Regions from separate parts of the Exiguobacterium sp. RM11 genome, predicted to be linked through region 1. Evidence: predicted binding sites of a transcription regulator. Region 1 holds the regulator's gene; each other region holds the start of a gene.
The links. The regulator Rex, encoded in region 1, represses fermentation and respiration genes when NADH is low (regulators of the CRP and FNR family bind a similar motif). The targets are predictions, from matches to a motif close to TTGTGAAATATTTCACAA.
Positions count from the first base shown of each region.

Region 1 (3,212 bases):
GATAAATGACAATGCCAACGTGAAGAATCATACCAAGCACGTACAAGATCAGCCCTAGTGCAAGCCAGCCGATCGCGTCCCAACCACGTACGATTGTCATTCCGACAAAAAAGAAGATATAGCCAGTCACGAGTAGCAACGACGAAACGATGAATTGACGTCGCAATCGAGATTGTATAGAGAAAAATAAGAAAAACAGTAAGATGGTTGTCATCGTGCCTAGCAATATAAAGTCCTCTCCGTTGTACTCCCGAATCATCGTGCATCCTCCCTTACATATGTGCCTCGTTTTATTATAGCATACAAAATGGAAAAATTTCTCAATCGCTCGTATCCTATCATAACAGTATGTCACAACAAAAAAGCATCATTCCACTTACGGAACGATGCTCATTTTTCATTCATCTGTTTCATTAAATCCATCTGTTCTTGCACCATCGCTTCTTTCTCCCGGCGCAACACCCCTTTGTAGGCGACGCGTGAAATCGATAAACTGATTTCATATAGGAAGAAGAGTGGCAATGACACCATAAGGTGCGACGTCAAATCCGGTGGTGTGATGAATGCCGCGACTACGAATAGCGCGAAGTACGCATACTTACGAATCTTCGATAAGAAGTATGGTGTCACGACACCAATCCGGGTCAAGAACATCGTCACGACCGGCAATTGGAACAATAGACCGAACGGAATCGTCAGTTGCAACAAGAACGTGAAGTAATTGTTCGCTCCGATGATTTGTTCGAGTCCAAGGTCTTGCCCGAGGTCCGTCGAGATATCGAGGACAAGCGGGAATAACCAGTAGTAGGCGAACGCAAGGCCAATCAAGAATAATCCGAAGATGATCGGGATATAAGCGAGCGTACCTTTTCGTTCATTCGGATGCAGACCGGGTGCGACAAACGCCCACACTTGATACAGTAGGAATGGGCTCGCCGCAATCAGGCCGATGATGAGCGCCAAGTTCAAGTAAATCATGAGCGGGTCCGCGACCCCAAAGGCGTTCAGTTCGAGCCCGCGTTCGACGAGATCTTCTTGCAAGTACGCGAGTACATATTTGACACTCGGCAAAGCCATCAAAAAGAAGGCAAAGACGACAAATGCAGATAGCATCAGTCGTCTCCGCAGCTCTGTCAAGTGATCGGTGAGTTCCCGCTCTTGATCAGGTTGATGATTCATGGCTTACTGCTCTTTCTTTTCGATAGCTTTCTTGTCGTTCTCGTCGTGCTCGTTCATCATGCCGTTCGTTGCATTTTTGAACTCACGAAGCGTTTGTCCGGCCGCGCGACCAAACTCCGGTAATTTCTTCGGTCCGAAGATGATGAGCGCGATGATGGCGATGATGAATAGACTCGCCCCACCCGGAATCCCGACGACGAGTGATGATGCTAGTAATTCCATTATTGATGGACCCCCTCAGCGGTTGGATAGTGTTGCATAAAGTAAATGAGTGACTGCAGCTCAATCGACAAATCGATGTGATGGACGCGAACCGTGTCCGGTACGGTAAGTCGTGCCGGTGTAAAGTTCAAGATGCCCTTGATGCCGAAACGGACCAAGTCGTCTGCGACGGACTGCGCATAGGCAGAAGGTACCGTCAAAATGGCGACGTCGATCTTGTTTTGCTTCATGATCTGTTCCATCTCATCGACGTGATGAATTGGGACACCTGACATCGTCGTGCCGACTTTTGTCTCGTCTGCATCGAACCCGACGACGATATGTGTGTTATTGTTTTTAAGGAAGTTATAGTTGACGAATGCCGTCCCAAGGTGACCGACCCCGACCAAGGCGACATTCGTAATCTCGTCCTGATTCAGTGTCTTTCGGAAAAAGTCTAACAGATACTGCACGTTATAGCCATATCCCTTTTTACCGAGCGCACCGAAGTACGAGAAATCACGGCGAATCGTAGCCGAATCGACCTTGACCGCCTCACTCAGTTCTGCTGAAGAGACACGTTGTTTACCTGATGCGTGCAGGCTTTGAATAAATCGATAGTATAGTGGCAACCGTTTGGCTGTCGCTTGTGGAATCTTTGGTTCGTTTTGACTCAACGGAAAGAGCCTCCTTTTTACGACACGTTACAAACGAATCTGAATTTCATACACCTTGATTGTAAACGAATTCACATGACCACTCAACGAATATACCTAAAATCGCTGAAAAATACAGTATACTAAATAGAGAGAAAGGGGTTTTTCACTTGATCCTACTGCAAGTCAATAACTTATCCAAATCCTTCGGCGTCGAGCCGATTTTAGAAAACGTCAAACTCGAAATCCAGGAAGGCGAACGCGTCGCCCTCGTCGGCCGAAACGGGGCCGGGAAGTCGACGCTTTTGAAAGTCATCGCCGGTGAATACAACTATGACTCCGGGGACATCATGAAACCAAAAGACGTCACCATCGGCTATCTCGCCCAAGACTCAGGGCTCGAATCCGACGAGACGATCTGGAACGAGATGCTCACCGTCTTCACGGACTTGATCGAGCAAGAGAAGACGCTCCGTCGCATGGAGGCCGACATGGGATCCGAACGGATTCTAAACGACGCCGCTGCGTACGAACGCCTCCTCTCCTCTTACGATGAAGAGCAGCACACGTTCAAAGAGCGCGGTGGTTACCAGTATGAAGCAACCATCCGCTCGGTCCTTCACGGGATGCGCTTCTATCCGGACGACTTCGAACGTCGGATCGACACGCTCTCCGGGGGACAACGGACGCGTCTCGCCTTGGCGAAGATGCTCCTTCAAAGTCCCGACCTGCTCATCTTGGACGAGCCGACGAACCATTTGGACATCGAGACGCTCGCCTGGCTTGAGAAGTACTTGAGCGGCTATAAAGGTGCCGTCCTCATCGTCTCCCACGACCGCTACTTCCTCGACCGCGTCGTCTCGGTTGTCTATGAGCTGTCACGTCATCGGAGCCGCCGCTTCGTCGGGAACTACACGAAGTATCTCGAACAAAAGGCCGCTCTCTACGAACAAGAGAAGAAGCAGTTTGAGTCGCAACAAGAAGAGATTGCCAAGATGCAGGACTTCATTCAGCGAAACATCGCCCGGGCGACGACGACGAAACGGGCGCAAAGCGTACGGAAGCGTCTGGAGAAAGTCGACCGCCTCGATGCTCCGGACGGTGACGAACGCAGTGCTGTCCTCTCGTTCTCCATCAAACGACAGAGCGGGAACGATGTGTTGAGCGCGAGTGACC
Region 1 is NZ_CM187558.1:2,495,865-2,499,076, forward strand. Features, by position in the region: gene AC5LIL_RS12970 (hypothetical protein) at 1-259, opposite strand, end outside; gene tatC (twin-arginine translocase subunit TatC) at 391-1,179, opposite strand; gene tatA (twin-arginine translocase TatA/TatE family subunit) at 1,183-1,401, opposite strand; gene AC5LIL_RS12985 (redox-sensing transcriptional repressor Rex) at 1,401-2,057, opposite strand; gene AC5LIL_RS12990 (ABC-F family ATP-binding cassette domain-containing protein) at 2,207-3,212, shown strand, end outside.

Region 2 (3,212 bases), 1.4 Mb from region 1:
ATGTGGAAAGAAAGCCAGACGATTGCCGTGACATCGTCACTTCCGCTTGAAATCGATACATCGCCAATCATTCATGAAGCGTTTGAAGCAGGAAAAACGGTGTGCGTCCCGAAAGTAACGGAGCAGGGGTTAACGTTTCATATTATTCATTCAGTAGATGACCTTGAGACAGGCGTCATGAATATTTTGGAGCCGACGACCCCGCCGACGACGAAAAGCATCGACCTCTGTCTTGTCCCGGGAAGGGTATTTGACCGGTCTGGATATCGAATCGGTTGGGGTGGAGGATACTATGACCGATTTTTACGTACATATGAAGGGGAGACGGTTTCATTAGCGTACTCCGTTCAATTGGTCGATCAAGTACCGACTGAACCACATGATCTACCTGTTCAGTGGATTGTGACAGAAAAGGAGATGATTCAATGTTCGCCATATTTGTTGTAACTTGTATCGTCGCCTTTCTCGGGTATCGGTTACGCTCCTTGACGATCTCGGGAGCCTTCTTGACAGTGGTGACGGGGGTATTGATCGGGTTATCGTTTGGTTGGTTCGGCCTCTATTTACTCGGCGTATTCTTCTCGACATCTTCACTTGCATCAAAATATCGATCTCGTGATAAACAAAATGTAGATGACATTGTCGAAAAAACGGGAGCGCGCGACGCCATTCAAGTGTTAGCAAACGGTGGGGTAGGGATTCTCTGTGCCCTCGGTTACTTACTGACAGATGACCTCGTCTATCTTTATATGTACATCGTGTCCATTGCGGCAGCGACGAGTGACACGTGGGGATCTGAATTCGGTGTCCTCGCAAAACGTAAACCGCGCTTCATGTTCACGTTTAGAGAAGTTGAGCCGGGAACGAGCGGTGCCGTTTCAACATTTGGGACGGTCATGTCGATTGTAGGCGCATTCGTGATTGTTTGCTCTTCTCTCCTGTTTGTTGAATTGGATATGACATTACTGTTGGCGCTTTGGGGAATCGGACTGAGTGGGAGTGTCATCGATACATTGCTCGGGGCGACGGTTCAACGGAAGTTTCGCTGTACAGTTTGTGGAAAGCTGACGGAAAAGAAAGTTCATCATCAAGTTCCTACAACATATGTGTCAGGGTGGCGTGTGCTAGGGAATGATGCAGTCAATTTTTTATCCGTTCTTGGAGCGGCGTCTATTTGTTTTTTGGTATTCGGATGAGGGTAGTACAGAAAATGAAGATGTTTCAAATGAATGTGAATGTTGTCACAATATCGCCAAAGTGAAAACGGTTTCCACTGTAGTTAGGGTTTGTGAATGATGTTACAATCTTGTTGTAACAGAGATAACAAAAACATGAAACAGATTGATCGAAGGGTGGAGAATCAATATGGAAACATTAAATCATGCTAAAGTAACGCGCGTCGCACTTGTAGGGGCAGGGGCAGTTGGAGCGAGCTTTGCGTACCAGTTAACGACAGCAAGCCTTTGTGAAGAACTCGTCATCATTGACATCAACAAGGCAAAAGCAGAAGGGGAAGCGATGGACTTGAACCACGGCGTCTCGTTCGCGTCTTCACCGATGCGTGTATGGGCAGGGGATTACGCAGACTGTGGTGTAGCAGACATCGTCGTCATTACTGCAGGTGCACCGCAACGTCCAGGTGAGACTCGTCTTGACCTTGTCGAAAAAAATGCGAAGATCATGAAATCGATGATTTCAGATATTATGGATTCTGGTTTTGATGGCATTATCATTATCGCCTCAAACCCGGTCGACATTATGACACATTTGGCTTGGAAGTATTCAGGACTACCTAAACATCGCGTCTTCGGCTCAGGAACTGTACTCGACACGTCGCGTTTACGTTACATGCTTGGCGACTATTTCAATGTCGACCCACGTAACTGTCATGCCTATATCATGGGTGAGCACGGTGACACTGAGTTTGCTGCTTGGAGTAATGCTCGTATCTATGGAAAGTCTGTTGAGCAGTTACTTGAAGAGCATGATGAATATAACTGGCAAGACCTTGAAGACATATATGTGAACGTACGTGATGCGGCTTATCACATCATCGAACGTAAAGGTGCGACATACTATGCCATTGGACTCGGATTACTCCGTTTGGTCAAAGCGGTCCTTCGTAATGAGAACACGTTGCTGACAGTCGGTGCTCATCTTGATGGGGAATACGGTTTACACGATATTCATATCGGGGTACCGGCAATCATCAACCGTCAGGGCGTGCGTGAGGTCGTTGAGATTGAGTTGTCAGAAGAAGAACATCAAAAAATGCAACATTCTGCGAACGTCCTAATGAAAACGATGGAACCTGTCTTGTAATTGCGATATATGAGTGCCCGTAGCCGTAAAGGTTGCGGGTTTTTTTGTACGTTTGAGGCAAGCCACGACTTTGTCGTGAGGTACAACGTGATTTACAATAGAATGAGAGAGGAGGGATTTTGTTGGCGACTTGCTTCTGGGAAGACATTTATCAAGCGGTCGAGAACGGTGGACGAATCGAAGGGATATTAGAACCGTCCCGTGCAGTCATCTTGTTTGATACAAAAGCAGGTGATCGCTATGACTTATACGTTCAAACTGAAAAAGCGTGGGCGAATCATGTCGGTACTGACATTAACGCAATCTTGAGCGCCTTTCGTCTGTCTCGTATTGGACGAAAGCGTTTGACGATTCACATATATGGTGACCGTCTCGTTGATGAAGAGCGGGTCGACTCCATGACGTTCCCGATTCCAGCGAGAGTGACAGTATCTCGCTCGATTTGTACACCTACGATGGAGGACGACCGTTTTCGACTGCTCGCGGTTGCAATGGATCGAAAGAAGAAAGCGGAGTTAAAGAAACGATTCTCCTTTGGTAAACCGCAAGTAGTTTACGGCTTGATGTTCATCACGTTTTTAGTCATGTGGCTAGCTGAATCAGTCGGTTCGACATTCGACCCGAACACGTTGATCGCATTCGGTGCGAAAGTGAACCCACTCATCGAAGAAGGGGAATGGTGGCGGTTAATTACGCCAATGTTTCTGCATATCGGATGGTTCCATTTTGCCATCAATATGTTTGCGCTCTGGTCACTTGGTCCGCTCGTTGAACGAATGTACGGCTCCCTCCGCTTTTTCATCATCTACGTGGTCGGTGGGATTTTAGCGACGACAGCATCGTACGCGTTCAGTGAATCCATTTCAGCGGGGGCATCAGGAGCCTTATTT
Region 2 is NZ_CM187558.1:1,131,372-1,134,583, forward strand. Features, by position in the region: gene AC5LIL_RS05870 (5-formyltetrahydrofolate cyclo-ligase) at 1-447, shown strand, start outside; gene AC5LIL_RS05875 (DUF92 domain-containing protein) at 426-1,196, shown strand; gene AC5LIL_RS05880 (L-lactate dehydrogenase) at 1,366-2,322, shown strand; gene AC5LIL_RS05885 (rhomboid family intramembrane serine protease) at 2,445-3,212, shown strand, end outside.
Region 2: the regulator Rex is predicted to act here: its motif matches at 1,230-1,247, upstream of AC5LIL_RS05880 (L-lactate dehydrogenase).

Region 3 (3,212 bases), 1.0 Mb from region 1:
ATGTGAATCGGGAGTACGTTTTGTGAGCTGATTGACAACAATAAGAGAAGCGATAACAAGAACGCTTTGACATACATTACGCGCTTTCCTGACACGTCACGACCTGACATCGCAATTAACTTTTCAGCTAAGACGTCCGGTAGACCCGTCTTCGACAATCCAACGGCGAATGCCCCGAGAAGCGCATAGCTAAGGGCGATGCTCGCTCCGCCGCCAAGACCGTCGCTGAAGGCGGTCAACGTATCGTTAAATCCGAGCCCTCCTACAAGCCCACCGACAAGCGCAGCTAATATTAAGGACAATACAATGTGCACGCGACTGATGGCGAGTGCAAATAAGACGATGACTGCAAGTAATACTGCGTTCATTTCCATCCAACACCTTTCACAATTTCTTTCTCTTGGTATCACTTTAATATGATAAAGACTTTTTGAAATTTAACATATGATGTGACCCTTGTCAAATCGATTATGAAAAAAAGCGATAACTCGTGAAAGTTATCGCTTACGTGTTACAGATCGACGTTGTGATACACTTGGCGAACATCTTCCAAGTCTTCGAGCACATCGATTAATTTTTCAAACTGTTCTTTTGAATCGTCATCGAGCGACACTTCGTTTTGTGGAAGCATCGTCAGTTCGGCGACGGCGAACTCTTCAACCCCTGCAGACTTGAATGCAGTCTGAACGGTATGGAACGCTTCTGGCTCGGCATAGACGATGACCGTCTCATCTTCTTCGATGACGTCACGAACGTCGAGGTCGTGTTCCATCATGAGTTCAAGGACATCGTCTGCCGACATTTGATTGACACCGATAACGGCAGTCGCATCAAACATGTAGGCGACCGAACCGCTGACACCCATGTTTCCTCCGTTTTTACCGAAAGCGGCACGTACTTCAGATGCTGTACGGTTCACGTTATTCGTCAACGTATCGACGATGACCATCGCACCGTTCGGTCCGAATCCTTCATAACGAAGTTCATCGAAGTTTTCCTCGTCGCCACCTTTTGCTTTATCGATCGCGCGATCGATAATCGCACGGGGCACGTTATACGTCTTCGCACGCTCCACAACGAATTTTAATGACTGGTTCAACTCAGGATCAGGTTCCCCTTGACGGGCGGCCACATAAATCTCGCGACCGAACTTCGCATAGACGCGACTCGTGTTCGCGTCTTTTGACGCCTTCTTCTCTTTAATGTTGTTCCATTTACGACCCATTACATGTCATCTCTCTTTCCATTTGTACGTAGATTCATTACAGATTATATAAGAAGTTGCTTGAATTGACGAGAAAAGTTTTACTCGTCGCCTTTATCCATCTTCTCAACAATCTCGGTGAGCGTCTTCAAACTGTCAATGAGGCGGTCGGTTTCATCCTCATTTAATAAGGCTAGACGCTCTTCAAAAAGCCTCCGGAAAGAGTCTCTCCGTTCGAGTAAAATACGCTCACCTTTCTCTGTCAACTGGTTCCAAATGACACGACGGTCCCGTTCATCCGGTACGCGTGTAATATATCCTTCATTTAACAGCTTCGTGATGAGCGGGGTAACGTTTGGCGGCGCGATGGAGAGTGTTTCACTAATTCGTCCGTTTGTGACAGCCCCCTCGTCCTCAATCAACATCAACAGATGGAAATGAGAGAAGTTCAAGTTCGGAATTTGTGGGAAATCAGATCGACGTAGCAGTTTACGACGAATTAAAGGGATCAGTTTGACAAACTGGTCCGCAGCATCTTGTTTCGGCATAGTAGATTCACTTCCTAGTTAGGTTCTATTTTTATTATACACGAGTTAGGTGCAGTTGAACCTAAAAACGGGTTGATGTGATGATTCATACATCATAGTAGAAATAGATTCGACACAATCGATGTAAGCGTTTACATAAACGGAATTACTTGTTTTCATGAAAACGTATTCGATTTTACTGAGGACACAGTTAAAAATCAAGGGCTATCAACAAATGACAAAAAAATATTGTGAAAGAGTTCACATTGTTGTCACCCACAAACTCTGAAAAACATTGTATTCTATGAATGTGAAGGAAAGCACAATCTCTTGAAAGCAGTCATCACATTGTGTCTTCCATCAAGTCAATATGTTCATTAAAAGCTCTCAATTATGAGGAGGAACCTAACATGGCAGTCAAAGAGAAAGCAAAAGTGGAAACTACGGCAGAACAAATGGTGGATGCGCTCGTAGCGGGTGCACATGCCGCACTCGATACGTTGATGACGTTCGACCAAGAGAAAATCGATGAAATCGTACAAGCGATGGCGCTCGCTGGTCTTGAGCAACACGTCGCACTTGCGAAACTAGCACATACAGAAACAGGTCGCGGTGTCTTTGAAGACAAGATGATCAAAAACATCTTCGCGACAGAATATATTTACAACTCACTCCGTGGAGAAAAAACAGTTGGCGTTCTTGAAGACGACGTTCAAAACGGAATCACATACATCGCAGAACCAGTCGGTGTCGTCGCTGGGGTCACACCGGTCACAAACCCAACATCGACAACGATGTTCAAAGCAATCATCGCCATCAAGACACGTAACCCAATCATCTTCGCGTTCCACCCATCCGCTCAACAATGTTCAAGTGAAGCTGCACGTGTGCTTCGTGACGCAGCGGTAGCGGCAGGTGCTCCTAAAAACTTGATTCAATGGGTTGAAGTCCCGTCACTCGATGCAACAAAAGCACTCATGAACCACCCAGGTGTGGCGATGGTTCTTGCGACTGGTGGGGCAGCAATGGTCAAATCGGCTTATTCGACTGGTAAACCAGCACTCGGTGTCGGACCTGGTAACGTACCGGCTTACATCGATAAGACTGCGAAAGTGAAACGGGCCATCTCAGACGTCATCCTTTCAAAAACGTTCGACAACGGTATGATTTGTGCGTCTGAACAAGCAATCATCGTCGACCAAGAAGTTTACGAAGAAGTGAAGGCAGAAATGACGGCACTCGGTTGCTACTTCTGCTCACCTGAAGAAAAAGCGAAACTCGAAACACTCGTCATTCGCACGGACACATGTGCGGTCAACCCAGAAATCGTCGGGAAGCCAGCAGCGTGGATCGCTGAAAAAGCAGGTCTCAACGTACCGGCTGATACGAAAATCTTGATTGCTGAACTTGAAACGGTCGGCGCAACTGAACTTCTTTCTCATGAGAAGTTGAGCCCGGTTCTCGGTGCTTATAAAGTTCAG
Region 3 is NZ_CM187558.1:1,484,373-1,487,584, reverse strand. Features, by position in the region: gene AC5LIL_RS07795 (Na+/H+ antiporter family protein) at 1-368, opposite strand, end outside; gene AC5LIL_RS07790 (YebC/PmpR family DNA-binding transcriptional regulator) at 512-1,225, opposite strand; gene AC5LIL_RS07785 (MarR family winged helix-turn-helix transcriptional regulator) at 1,306-1,752, opposite strand; gene adhE (bifunctional acetaldehyde-CoA/alcohol dehydrogenase) at 2,142-3,212, shown strand, end outside.
Region 3: the regulator Rex is predicted to act here: its motif matches at 1,981-1,998, upstream of adhE (bifunctional acetaldehyde-CoA/alcohol dehydrogenase).

Region 4 (3,212 bases), 970 kb from region 1:
CGTGAAGTACGCTTGTCGAAAGAAAAAGAACTATGCCAGCTCATCCGAGAGACCGTTCAATTGACGCTCCGTGAGCAACGTCTCATTCCGTCTGTGAAACAAGAATCAAAACCAAAACGAGAGACACCGTCCGAACAGTCGAAACTCGACTTCTCGATGGAACCGCAACCTAAACAAGTAGACACGGTCGAGTGGAATTATCCGATTCCTCGTGAGCGAAAAGAGTCGCTCACGTCTCCTTCCCAGTGGAACCCGGCGCCGCTCGTTCATGAACCAGAGCCGGAGATGCTCCAGGTAGAACAGGTCGAGGAACCCGTTCTTCAGTCCGAACGTCTTCCAGCATTAGACGTCATCGGACAACTGCACTCGAGTTATATCGTCTGTGGAGCGGAAGACGGGATGTACGTGATGGACCAACATGCTGCCCAGGAACGCATCAAGTATGAATTGTTTTATGAGCAGTTAGGACGTCCGGAAAAAGAGTATCAGCTTCTGTTGATTCCGTTAACGTTAGAGTTCACGCAAGAAGAGACGCTCGCCATCGAAGAAGTGCTCCCGCTTCTAGCAGAAGCCGGTATCACATTAGAACCGTTTGGGGGAAACACGTTCCTCGTGCGCGAGATTCCGACATGGTATCCGCAACATGACTTAGAGGGTACAATTCGTGATCTAGTGGAGATGGCGATTCAACAACGCTCGATTGACATCGCGAAATATCGTGAGGAAGCATCAATCCTCATGGCGTGTAAACGGTCGATCAAAGCGAATCATCCACTCAATATGGACATGATGCGACAATTGATTGATGATTTAGGTCGTACGACGTCTCCATTCACTTGTCCGCACGGTCGTCCGATTCTCGTGAAGTGGAGCACGTACGAACTCGAGAAGTTATTTAAACGCGTCATGTAATCGTCTTGTTACCTTGTTTTAATACGATGTAACGTTTATTTACGAGTCCTCATGGGAAAACTATACACATGTCACTCAACGCATCGAGGTTGAGAGGTGGCTTTTTCACTGCCTCACCCTCAAGATGTCGACATGAAATGTATATCCATGTAGGAGGAAAAGAAAATGACGAACAAACTTCAAGTATCAAAACGAGAATTACGCCCACGCTCACTACGCACGAAGTTGCGTAACGAAGGAAAAGCGTTAGGAGTTGTCTATGGTTATAAAGTAGATAGCACACCAATCGTGTTTGACGAGATGGACCTTCGTAAAATTCTTCGAGACCACGGTGACAACGCCTTGATTGAACTCCATTTCGATGGAAACAAAATCAACACGCTCGTGCACGGATCAGAAACAGATCCGTTCACAAACTTCTATCAGCACGTCGAATTCATGGCTGTGAAGATGGATGAAGAGACAGAAGTCGAAGCGGATATCGCCCTCGTCGGCGACGCGAAAGGCGTCAAAGAAGGCGGATATCTCGCTCAGTCGCTCTATAAAGTGACGGTTTCTGCGACACCTGCCAACATCCCTGAACGCATCGAACTTGACGTGTCAGACCTCGAAATCGGTGACTCGGTGACGGTAGCAGATCTTCCAGAAGACAAATCGTACACGATTGTCTCTGAACCAGATATGCACATCGCCTCTGTGAATGAGCCGGTTGCTGAGGAAGAGGAAGAAACTGAATCAGAGGAAGGTTCGACTGAAGAAGAAGCTTCTGAAGGATCTTCTGAAGAAACAGAAGAATCGACTGAGGATAAAGAATAATTGTAGAAAAAGTGCTTCGAGAAATCGAAGCACTTTTTCTTTGTCACAAATCCGCCATATGTAAACGATTACGATGTGAACACTCTGTCAATTCATAAAAGACAGGATTGCCAACAGACACTGTACAGTTTATATTGTTAATGATTTCACATATTAGAACTGATACTTTCCTATTTAATTATTCAGAAAGAAGGGTTTGTGACATGGCATCAATGGAAATCCATGCACTCGAATCATTACGGAAAAAAGCACAGGCTTCCTCGCAAATGATTCATTATCGTCCAATGGAATACTTTTTACGGGCAATGTTAGCCGGGATCTTTATCGGCTTTGCTTCAATCTTCACATTGAAAGTCGTCAACGGTATGTATTTAGCGGAATCACCGTTCACGACACTCATCGGGGGCTTCTCGTTTGGGATTGCGCTCGTCATGATCATCTATGGGGGAGCGGAGTTGTTTACGGGGAATACGATGTATTTCACGACGTCGACACTTCGCGGCTATACAACGCTCAGCGACACGATGCTCGTCTGGTTACTCTGTTTCGTCGGGAACGCACTTGGGGGAATCCTATTCGCGTTACTACTTGCACCGACTGGCGTCATCCAAGAACTTGGCATGAACAACTGGCTGTTCTCAGTCGTCGAGGGGAAAATGCATCACACGACGGTTGAAATTTTCTTCCGCGCCATCTTCTGTAACTGGATGGTCTGTCTCGCCATTTTCTTACCGAAACAAATGAAAAATGAGTTCGCTCAAATCTTCTCGATGATTTTCCTTGTCGCCGTCTTCTTCGCTTCAGGATTCGACCACGTCATCGCCAACTTCGTCTTGTTCGCCTTGACGCTCGTCGTCCCACACCCTGAGACGATCAGCATGGCTGGTGCGATCCACAATTTGATTCCTGCGACGTTCGGTAACATTATCGGCGGCGCCCTCTTCATGGGAGCAATCTATACATGGCTCAACTCAAAAGGTCTCCGTGAGGCGCAAGAATTAGAGGAAGAAGTCGAATTAAAAGTCGTCAAAGCTGCTAAATAAATGACGTTTGTCACAAATAACGTTGGGCCTTGTCTTACCGAAGACGAGGCTCTTTTTTGTCGTATGCTCACAAGTAAACTGTCACAATATCGACTCGTGACCTTCGTAAAAAATACGTGTCATAATCTATATATAGGATTTAAAAAACATTTATGAATGTTTTTAGTCCATATATAGTGAGGTGATAGATTTTGAAATTACTGCAGTTGTATGAGGATGTCTGCGTCTTACCAGACCAAGACTTAGTACAAGAAAATGCGAATGTGGACGGAAAGTCCCCACTTGGGAAACTAGCACGACTCTCTTCAGAAGTGTCGAAAGAATTGTCGCAGACATATTTGATGTCGGAGCGATCAAAACAGGCCGTCACTGATAACTATTTATACGTGCACGACGCCGACTATTACATCACAGGATCGACGACATGTTGTCAAATACCAC
Region 4 is NZ_CM187558.1:1,528,744-1,531,955, reverse strand. Features, by position in the region: gene mutL (DNA mismatch repair endonuclease MutL) at 1-912, shown strand, start outside; gene AC5LIL_RS08000 (50S ribosomal protein L25/general stress protein Ctc) at 1,078-1,728, shown strand; gene AC5LIL_RS07995 (formate/nitrite transporter family protein) at 1,941-2,771, shown strand; gene AC5LIL_RS07990 (anaerobic ribonucleoside triphosphate reductase) at 2,963-3,212, shown strand, end outside.
Region 4: the regulator Rex is predicted to act here: its motif matches at 1,863-1,880, upstream of AC5LIL_RS07995 (formate/nitrite transporter family protein).